3 linked regions of the Alkalilimnicola ehrlichii MLHE-1 genome follow. The protein of the gene in region 3 binds, or shares a complex with, the protein of the main gene of each other region. Links are inferred from orthologs where the notes say so. Each region holds a gene or a part of one and is shown on either strand. Other genes may lie near its edges. The genes, in order: holA, holB and dnaX.

Region 1 (3,041 bases), 1.3 Mb from region 3 along the record:
CCGGGCCCGGGACCAGTCCTCGGTGAGGATGCTCTCGGTGTGGCCGGAGCTGTGCCGGGCGATATGCTCGATGGCCTCATCGAGGCCGGGCACGATGCGGATGGAGACGATGGCGTCCAGGTACTCGGTGGACCAGTCCTCCTTGGTGGCCGGCACCGCATCCGGGATCAGCCGGCGGGTGGCCTCACAGCCGCGCAGCTCCACCTCCGACTCGCGGTAGCGGCGGGCCAATTCGGGCAGCACCCGCTCGGCGATGGCCTCGGCCACCAGCAGGGTCTCCATGGTGTTGCAGGTCCCCAGCCGCTGGGTCTTGGCGTTGTAGGCCACGCTGATGGCCTTCGCCGGGTCGGCGGAGTCGTCGATGTAGACGTGGCAGATCCCGTCCAGGTGCTTGATCACCGGTACGGTGGCCTCGGCGGTGATCCGCTCAATCAGGCCCTTGCCCCCGCGCGGCACCAGCACGTCCACGTACTCGTCCATGCGGATCAGCTCGCCGACGGCGGCCCGGTCGGTGGTCTCCACCACCTGCACGGCCTCTCCGGGCAGCCCGGCGCGCTTCAGCCCGGCGCGCACGCAGGCGGCGATGGCGGCGTTGGAGTGGCGGGCCTCGGAACCGCCGCGCAGGATCGCGGCATTGCCGCTCTTCAGGCAGAGGGCGGCGGCGTCGGCGGTCACATTGGGGCGCGATTCGTAGATAATGCCGATGACCCCCAGCGGCACCCGCATCCGGCCCACCTGAATGCCGGAGGGGCGGAAGGCCAGATCACGGATGGCCCCCACCGGATCAGGCAACGCGGCGATCTGGCGCAGCCCCTCGGCCATGCCGTGGATGCGCTCATCGTTCAACTCCAGGCGGTCCAGCAGGGCCGGGTCCAGGTTGTTGGCGCGGCCGTTCTCCAGGTCGTCGGCGTTGGCGCGCTTGAGATCACCGGCGTGCTCCTCCAGGGCGTCCGCCATGGCATGGAGCGCGGCGTTCTTGTGGCCGGTGTCGGCACGAGCCATCTCGCGAGCGGCCTCGCGGGCCTGCCGGCCCAGGGTCTGCATGTAAGCACGGATGTCTTCGGTCATGAGGCTGAGGTTCGTCCTGTTGGCTTGGGGTGACGGTACCTACCGGGTAGTTTATATGCTGTGCGGGCCAGACTCATCCCGCCGCGGCCAGGCGGGCGGCGGCGTCCACCAGCCGGGCCAGTTCATCCCAGGGCCGGCCCTCGCCGACCCCCTTGACGGTGCGGTCCACGCCGGCACAGCGGGCCAGCAGGTGCAGCCAGTCCTCGCGCCGGCCCCGCCGGGCGGCGCCCACCACCCGCGGCACCCGCGGTTTGAAGACACCGTGGGCCCGCAGGAAGCGCTCCCACTCCGGTCGCGGCGGGCGCTTGCAGCGCAGGTCGGCCACCGCCCGCAGGTCCCGGGCCAGGGCCCAGAGGACCAGCGGGGCCGCCGTGCCCTCCTCGCGCAAGCCCTGCAGCACGTGGTAAGCGCGGCCGCGCTCGCCCGCCAGCATGGCGTCACCCAGGTCGTTGAGCTCATAGCGGGCGCTGTCCGCCACCGCAGCGGCGGCGGTATCGCCATCCAACGGACCGCTGCCGTGCAGCAGGGCCAGCTTTTCGATCTCCTGGTTGGCGGCCAGCAGATTGCCCTCGGAGCGCGCCACCAGAAGGTCCACGGCGTCGTCACTGGGCTGCAGGCCGTGGGCCTGAAGCCGCCGGCGCAGCCAGCCGGGGAACTCATGCCCGCCCACGGGCCAGCAGTACACCATCGCCCCCAACCCCTCCAGGGCCTTCACCCAGGCGCTCTGCCGCGTCTTTCCGGGCAACCGGCCGCTGATCACCAGCAGCAGGGTGTCGGGCGGCGCCTGCCGGCAGTAGCCCTGGATGGCCTTGGCGCCCTGGCTGCCGGGCTTGCCGTCGGGCAGGCGCAGTTCGATCAGCCGCCGCTCGGAGAACAACGAGAGGTTGCCGGCAGCGTGGTGCAGCCGCTCCCACTCGAAGCCGGGCTCCACCTCCAGCACCTCGCGCTCGTCGTAGCCCTGCGCCCGGGCCGTGGCGCGGATGGCGTCCACACTCTCCTGGATGAGCAGCGGCTCATCGCCGGCCACCAGGTAGGCGGGCAGCAGGTCGCGCTCGAGGTGGCGGGCGATGTCGTGGGGTTTGATCTGCACGGTCAGTCCGCCGCTGCGGCGTTGTCGTCGGTGATCGGCTCGGCGTCCCGGTGGGCCGCGACCTGCAGCAGCATCAGGCGCACGGCGTCCCGGCGCAGGTCGATGAGCAACTCCTCCTCACGCCCCTCGGTGCCCACCGGGTCGTCCCGATCGGCGCGGAAGCCGCGGACGGCGTTGACCTGGCTGCGTGCCAGCAGGTGTTCGCCGTCGGCGTTGTCCAGTTCGAAGGTCAGGCGGTAACGCAGTTCGTACTCCCGCGCGCGGATATCGCGGTCCACGGTCAGGGTCCGCCGCTCGCGGGCGTCGCCGACGATGCGCAGCACCAGGTCGGCGGCCTCCGCGCTATCCACCTGCCGCGCGCCGCTCACCGACAGGCCCTCGTCCACGGCGTCCTGCAACGCCCGCGCCGGGCTGCCGGCCACGTAGACCGCGGTGCCATCAAGACCGGCGGCACCGCCGCCAACGCCGCGCAGTTGCCAGCCGCAGGCGCTGAGCAGCAGGGCCAGCAGCAGGGCCATTCCAAGCGTTGCCGGGCGGTTCATTCTCCTTCCCCCCATGGGCATGGGTCGGTGGTGGCGTGGCGCCGCGGCGCCGGCGGGTCAGTTGGCGACAATATTCACCAGTTTACCCGGCACCACAATCACCTTGCGCACCGTCTTGCCCTCGGTGAAGCGCTGCACCTTTTCGTCCGCCAGGGCCGCCGCTTCGGCCGCCGCCTTGTCGGCGTCGGCGGGCAGCTGCAGCCGGCTGCGCAGTTTGCCGTTGACCTGCACCACCAGCTCAATGGTGTCGCGGGTCAGCGCCGACTCGTCCACCGCCGGCCAGCGGGCATCGATCACCGCCTCATCATGGCCCAGGGCCTGCCAGCAGACGTGGGTCACGT
Region 2 (3,150 bases), 100 kb from region 3 along the record:
GCCCCTGGATGTGGCGGCGCTGGCGCCGGATTTTGTGGTGGCGGATGGGCACAAGTGGCTGCTGGGCCCGGAGGGGTTGGGTTTTATGTACGTCCGCCCGGAGCTGATCGGCCAGCTCCAGCTCTATCAGTACGGCTGGCACATGGTGGAGCACGCGGGGGACTACGACCGTAGTGACTGGGCGCCGGCCGCCAGTGCCCGTCGCTTCGAGTGCGGCAGCCCCAATATGCTCGGGGTGCACGCGCTGGTGGCCAGCGTCAGCCTGCTGCTGGAGGTGGGGCCGGACACGATCGCCGAGAACGTGCTCGATAACACCCGCCACCTGATGGACTGGGTGGATCAACGGCCGGAACTGGAGCTGATCACGCCCCGGGAGGGGGGGCGCCACGCGGGCATCGTCACCTTCCGGGCCCCGGGGGCGGATGCCCGTGCACTGTGGAAACGGCTCTCATCGGCGGGTGTGGTCGCCGCCCACCGCATGGGCGGCGTGCGTTTCTCGCCCCATTTTTACACCGAGCCAACCCGCCTGGAGTACGCCACCGAGCAACTCCTCGCCGCCCTGCCCCACTGCCGGGCTTGAGCGGGCGGGGCAGGCACCGCGAGGCCTCACATGGTGTGGGTGGGGCGGTCCGACTCCAGGGCGCCGGCCAGGTACTCCTCAATCTTGCGGCGGGCGGCGCCGTTGTCCTTGTCGGAGAACTGCACCCCGACGCCGGCGGTGCGGTTGCCTTGGGCCCCCTGGGGGGTGATCCAGGCGATGCGCCCGACCACCGGGATCTTCTCCGACTCCTCCATGAGCGAGAGCAGCATGAAGACCTCGTCGCCGAGCTGGTAGCTTTTGCTGTTGGGCACGAAGAGGCCACCGTTTTTCAGGAACGGCATATAGGCGGCATAGAGGGCCGACTTGTCCTTGATGGACAAGGACAGAATGCCGTGACGACTACGGGGCTTACGAGGTGTTTCCGCCATACGCTGCTCTCCTCCCTGCCGTTAGTCTCCCACGCCCGCCCCGGGATTGAAACCGGCGCAGGGCAGCGGCGTCAGACCGCTTCCAACCAACCCACCAGCAACGACTCCCTGACCAACTGCGGATTGAGCGGGTGGCCCTGGCGGTACTGGGCCTCGTGGACCGCCTCCAGGTGGCCGAGGACGGCGGTCGGGGTTGTCTCCGCCGCCAGCGCCCGGAGCGGGGCGGCGGGCGCAGCACGGCTCGCCTCCGCCCCCCCGGCCTGGAACCGGGCCAGTTCGGCGAGCAGGGTGGCCAACACATCCAGAAACACCGGAAGGTCCAGGTCGGCCCAGTCGCGGGCCAGCGCGATCGGGTCCTGGCGGCCCTGGTGCAGGGCGAGCAGATCCGCGGCGAGGCGATCCAATCGCTCGGGTAGCCCCGCCTCCTCCCAGGCCAGCCCCCGGAAGGGCGCCCCCCCGGCCAGCGCCAAGGTGCGCTCGGTGACGGTCAGCCCCTGGCCCCGCAACCCGCTCAAGGCCCTCTCCGCGGGCGGGACCGGTATCGTCAGGTGGCGGCAGCGACTGCGGATGGTGGCGGGCAGTTGCGCCGGGCGTGAGCTCACCAATACCAGGAGAGTGGTGGCGGGCGGTTCCTCGAGGGTCTTCAGCAGGCTGTTGGCCGCATTGACGGTCAGGGTGTCCGCCGGATCGATCAGTGCGATCCGCCATCCACCGAACCGCGCACTCAGGTTGAGAAAGCGTCCGAGGGCACGCACCGCATCGACGGTAATCACCGCCCGCTCCTCGGGCGCCAAGTGGCGGAAATCCGGGTGCAGGCCCCGAGCCAGCGCGCGACACGATTCACAACGCCCGCAGGCCCGGCCCCCCTCGCCCGGCTGGTGACAGAGCAAGGCACGCACCAGGTGGCCACCCAGCAGCGACTTACCGGTGCCCGCAGGCCCGGCCAGCAACAGCGCGTGTGGCAGCTGCCCGGACGCCGCCTGGCGCAACAGTTCCGAGAGCCTGTCGTCGAGCCACTCCGGCACCGATCCGGTCGGTGGGGTCCAAGCCGGTTCCGCCAGCTCGCTGGCTGGGGTATCCGCCATCAGTGCGCCTCCGTGCCGCTGAGCCAGCGCGTGACCGCCGAGGCCAGGGCCTCCTCCAAGGCAGTTAACACGGCCTCCAGGGGTTGACCGGCATCCACCCGCCGGATGCGCTCGGGGAAGCGTTCTGCCAACGCCGCGTAACCTTCGTGCACGCGCTCGAAGAACCCGTCCCGCTCCTGCTCGAAGCGGTCGGGGGCCTCGCCCCGGCCGGCGGCGCGAGCCAGGCCGGTTTCCACCGGCACATCCAGCCAGAGTGTCAGGTCCGGGCGCAGCGCACCCTGGGTCCAGTCCTCCAATGCTGCAATCCGTTCGGCACCGAGACCCCGGCCCCAGCCCTGGTAGGCGTAACTGGCGTCGGTGAAACGGTCGCAGACCACCCACTGGCCCCGCTCCAGGGCCGGCCAGATCCGTTTGTCCAGGTGCTCGGAGCGGGCCGCGAACATGAGTAACGCCTCGGTGGCGGGGGCCATGGGCGGCTCCGACTGACCGAGCAGCAACGCCCGGATGCGTTCCCCCAACGGGGTGCCGCCGGGCTCCCTGGTCATCACCGCGTCGATCCCCTGCCGTTGCAGGTACTCCCGCACGCGGGTCAGGGCGGTGCTCTTACCCGCCCCTTCCAGCCCCTCCAGCGTGATAAAACGGCCCCGGGTCATTCGCCCTCCCCCAGAATGTAGCGGCGCACGGCACGGTTGTGTTCCGCCAGGGTGCGGGAGAATTGGTGGCTGCCGTCGCCGCGCGAGACGAAGTAGAGGTAGTCGTGGTCCGCCGGGTTCACGGCCGCGCGGATCGAGGCGCTGCCGGGCATGGCAATGGGCGTCGGGGGCAGGCCGTGGCGGGTGTAGGTGTTATAAGGCGTGTCCCGGCGCAGATCGGCGCTGCGTATGCGCCCGTCATAGGCCTCACCCATGCCGTAGATGACCGTCGGGTCGGTCTGCAGGCGCATGCCCTTTTCCAGCCGCCGGGTGAAGACGCCGGCCACCTTCGCCCGCTCCCCGTCCCGCCCGGTCTCGCGCTCGATGATGGAGGCCAGAATCAGCGCCTCGTAGGGCGTCTCCAGGGGCAGTCCGTCGGCCCGCGCCGCCCACTCCTCCTCCAG
Region 3 (3,050 bases):
GCCCACCTGGTCCATGGCCTCGCGGATCGCCGTGGCGAGCCGGCGCCCGCCGTCGCGGTCCCGCTGCAGCAGATGAAAGGCCATGCGCTGCGCCGACCGGGGGCCGACCCCGGGCAGGCAGCGCAGGCTCTCAATGAGCTGGTCGATCAGCGGGGAGTAGCGCATTCGCGCTTCAGAACGGGAGCTTGAAGCCCGAGGGCAGGTTCATACCCTCGCTCAGGCCTGCCATACGCTGCTGGCTCTCCTGCTCCAGCTTGTGCACGGCGTCGTTGAAGGCCGCCGCCACCAGATCCTCGACCATCTCGCGGTCGTCCTCGAACAGGCTGGGGTCGATACTGACCCGACGCGCCTCGTGCTTGCCGTTGATGGTCACCGCCACCATCCCGCCACCGGACTCCCCGGTGACCTCCATCTTGGCGATCTCTTCCTGGGCCTTCTTCAGCTCCTCCTGGAGCTTCTGGGCCTGCTTCATCATGTTACCGATTCCGCCCCTCATGGCTTGTTCCTCATCTTGGGCTGTTACAGATCACGTGGCCGGGTCAGCCCCCTTCCGGGGCCTGACCGTGTCCGGCAGCAACTCGGCGCCGAAGCGCTGGTGCAGCCGGGCGACGTTCGGGTCATTCTCCAGCGATTCGCGGGCGGCCCGCAGCCGTTCGGCGCGTTCCCTCCGGGCGACCGTGGCCGGTGTGTCCCGGTGCGGCGACTCGAGCCGGACATCCAGACGCACCGCCCGGCCCAGGTAGTCGCCGAGCACCTGGGCCAGCTCCGCCTCCAGCGCCGGGGTGCGCAGCATCCCGTGGCCGCTATCGAGACGAAGGATAACACGGCCCTCCTCCTCACCGACCCACTCACAGTGCGCGGCAAACTGTCGGAGGGCGCCGTCCAGCGGCAGGTCGCGGGCGCGCCAGGGCCAGGTTTCCGGCGTGATCCCCGCATCGTCCGGCGCCGTCGTCTCCGGCGCGGTCTCGGCGGCCGCGGGCTGAGCGCCGATCGGCGGCGGCTCCTCGTCGCTAACCGGCGGGCCTTCGGCCCAGGCCGGCGGGTCCGTCAGCCCCGCGGCCGGTTCGCGCCCCCCGGCAGGGGCCGGCTCAGCGGCGGCCGACGGGTCGGCCGGTGCCGGTGCGGGGCCATCCGGCTCGACCGCCTGGCCCCGCGCCGCCCGCATGAGCGCCTCACGGTAACCGCCCAGCCCCCCGCCCTGCTCGGGCGGCGGCGACCCACCCGCCGGAGCGGCCGCGGGCTCCGCCCGTTCTGTCGGGGTCGGCGACGGGTGGGCCTCCCGCCGGGGCCGCGTCGCCTTGGGGGCGGCCTGGGACCGCGGTGAACCCGCCGCTGCCGCTGGCGGGGCGTCTGCCCCCGCCCCGCCGGTCGCCGCCACTGCGGTCCCGGTCACCGGCTGGAAGGCCAGCATGCGCAGCAGCACCATCTCGAAGCCGGTGCGGCCCTCGGGCGCCAGCGGCAGGTCACGCCGCCCATTGAGGGCGATTTGGTAGTAAAGCTGCACATCCTCCGCCGGCAGCCTTGCGGCCAGATCCCGCAGCCGGTCCGCATCGGGGTCGCCAGCGGGCAGTGCCTCGGGCACCACCTGGAGCAGGGCCAGCTGGTGCAGGCAGTGCAGGAGCTCATCCAGGGCGTCGCTGAAGTCGGGGGCCCGCTCGCTCATCCGCGCCGTCACCGCCAGCAGCGCCCGCCCGTCGCCCGCGGCCAATGCCTCCAGCGCCTCGAGCACGAACCCGCGGTCAATGGTGCCGAGCATGGCACAGACCTCGTCCTCGCGAACCGCGCCGGCGCCGAAGGCGATGGCCTGATCCAGCAGGGAGAGCGCATCGCGCATGCTGCCCTTGGCCGCCTGCCCCAGCCGCGCCAGGGCCTGTGGCTCGGCCGCCACCCCCTCCTGCTCGACCACCGTGTGCAGGTAGTCCGCCACCAGGCCACCCGGCAGGTTCTTGAGGTTGAACTGCAGGCAGCGCGACAGAATGGTGACCGGCAGCTTCTGCGGGTCGGTGGTCGCGAGCAGGAACTTCACGTGCGGCGGCGGCTCCTCCAGGGTCTTCAACAGGGCGTTGAAGCTGTGCCCGGAGAGCATGTGCACCTCGTCGATGAGGTAGATCTTGTAGCGGCCCCGGGTGGGCGCGTACTGCACGTTATCGAGCAGCTCGCGGGTGTCCTCCACCTTGGTGCGCGAGGCGGCGTCCACTTCGATCAGGTCCACGAAGCGGCCGGCGTCCAGCTCCCGGCACGCATCGCAGGTCCCGCAGGGCTCGGCGGTCACGCCCTGCTCGCAGTTCAGGCACTTGGCCAGGATCCGGGCCACGGTGGTCTTGCCCACGCCGCGGGTGCCGGTGAACAGGTAGGCGTGGTGCAGGCGCTGCTGCTCCAGGGCGTTGACCAGGGCGCGCAGCACGTGCTCCTGCCCGGCCATCTCGGAGAAGGTGCGCGGTCGCCACTTGCGGGCGAGTACCTGGTAAGCCATGGTTTCCTGCTGTCTGCGGAGCGAGGCTACAAAGTGTACGGGTGGTGGGGGCGGTGCGCCACCGGTTCAGGGGAGCAGTGCGCTGCGGATAGATGGAGGCGGCGGATACCAGCCACACCCCGGCGCCCGAGTCCACCGCTGCCGCTGCTCCCTTCCGGGCCTGACGGAATTCACGGTTTATCGTCGCGAGGGGACCGGCACCGCCGCCATAATGGCGGCCCGTTTGGTACGGACCCTGCCTTGGGTAGGCAGCGCGGAGACGTTACCATGACAATCCGATCACGCCAAGTGGCTGGCCTCGGATGCCCCATCCACCATCGCCCGGTAACCCCGCTCATGCGCAAGAACCCATTGACCCTGCTGCTGATCGGTCTGGTCCGTGTCTATCAGTACGGGATCTCGCCCCTGATCGGCCCGCGCTGCCGCTACTGGCCCACCTGCTCCCACTATGCGGTGGAGGCCCTGCAGGTGCACGGGCCGGTGCGCGGCGGCTGGATGGCGCTGCGCCGGTTCCTGCGCTGCCACCCCTGGGGCGGGCATGGGGTCGACCCCGTGCCCGGCCGCGAGGACGGGGGAG

Evidence for each region.
Region 1: the proteins of dnaX (region 3) and holA are in contact, whole or in part, in a cryo-EM structure (PDB 8GIZ), measured with the Escherichia coli proteins. The link is inferred for Alkalilimnicola ehrlichii MLHE-1 from one-to-one orthologs.
Region 2: the proteins of dnaX (region 3) and holB are in contact, whole or in part, in a cryo-EM structure (PDB 8GIZ), measured with the Escherichia coli proteins. The link is inferred for Alkalilimnicola ehrlichii MLHE-1 from one-to-one orthologs.

What each region holds. Positions count from the first base shown.
Region 1 is NC_008340.1:448,371-451,411, reverse strand. The notes cover bases 151-3,041. They hold holA (DNA polymerase III subunit delta), read right to left. Parts: upstream 2,159-3,041; coding sequence 1,142-2,158; downstream 151-1,141. Other genes in these bases: leuS (leucine--tRNA ligase), read right to left, coding at 2,758-3,041; MLG_RS02015 (LPS-assembly lipoprotein LptE), read right to left, coding at 2,161-2,700; MLG_RS02025 (glutamate-5-semialdehyde dehydrogenase), read right to left, coding at 151-1,068. In the rest of the region: more of MLG_RS02025, read right to left, coding at 1-150. UniProt on the Escherichia coli protein: Part of the beta sliding clamp loading complex, which hydrolyzes ATP to load the beta clamp onto primed DNA to form the DNA replication pre-initiation complex.
Region 2 is NC_008340.1:1,620,198-1,623,347, forward strand. What follows is about bases 48-3,047. They hold holB (DNA polymerase III subunit delta'), read right to left. Parts: upstream 2,055-3,047; coding sequence 1,041-2,054; downstream 48-1,040. Other genes in these bases: MLG_RS07215 (aminotransferase class V-fold PLP-dependent enzyme), read left to right, coding at 48-580; MLG_RS07220 (PilZ domain-containing protein), read right to left, coding at 607-969; tmk (dTMP kinase), read right to left, coding at 2,054-2,707; mltG (endolytic transglycosylase MltG), read right to left, coding at 2,704-3,047. Also shown: more of MLG_RS07215, read left to right, coding at 1-47; more of mltG, read right to left, coding at 3,048-3,150. UniProt on the Escherichia coli protein: Part of the beta sliding clamp loading complex, which hydrolyzes ATP to load the beta clamp onto primed DNA to form the DNA replication pre-initiation complex.
Region 3 is NC_008340.1:1,721,349-1,724,398, forward strand. Bases 1-2,900 are described here. They hold dnaX (DNA polymerase III subunit gamma/tau), read right to left. Parts: upstream 2,474-2,900; coding sequence 527-2,473; downstream 1-526. Other genes in these bases: recR (recombination mediator RecR), read right to left, coding at 1-165; MLG_RS07700 (YbaB/EbfC family nucleoid-associated protein), read right to left, coding at 173-496; yidD (membrane protein insertion efficiency factor YidD), read left to right, coding at 2,741-2,900. Outside these bases: more of yidD, read left to right, coding at 2,901-3,050. UniProt on the Escherichia coli protein: Part of the beta sliding clamp loading complex, which hydrolyzes ATP to load the beta clamp onto primed DNA to form the DNA replication pre-initiation complex.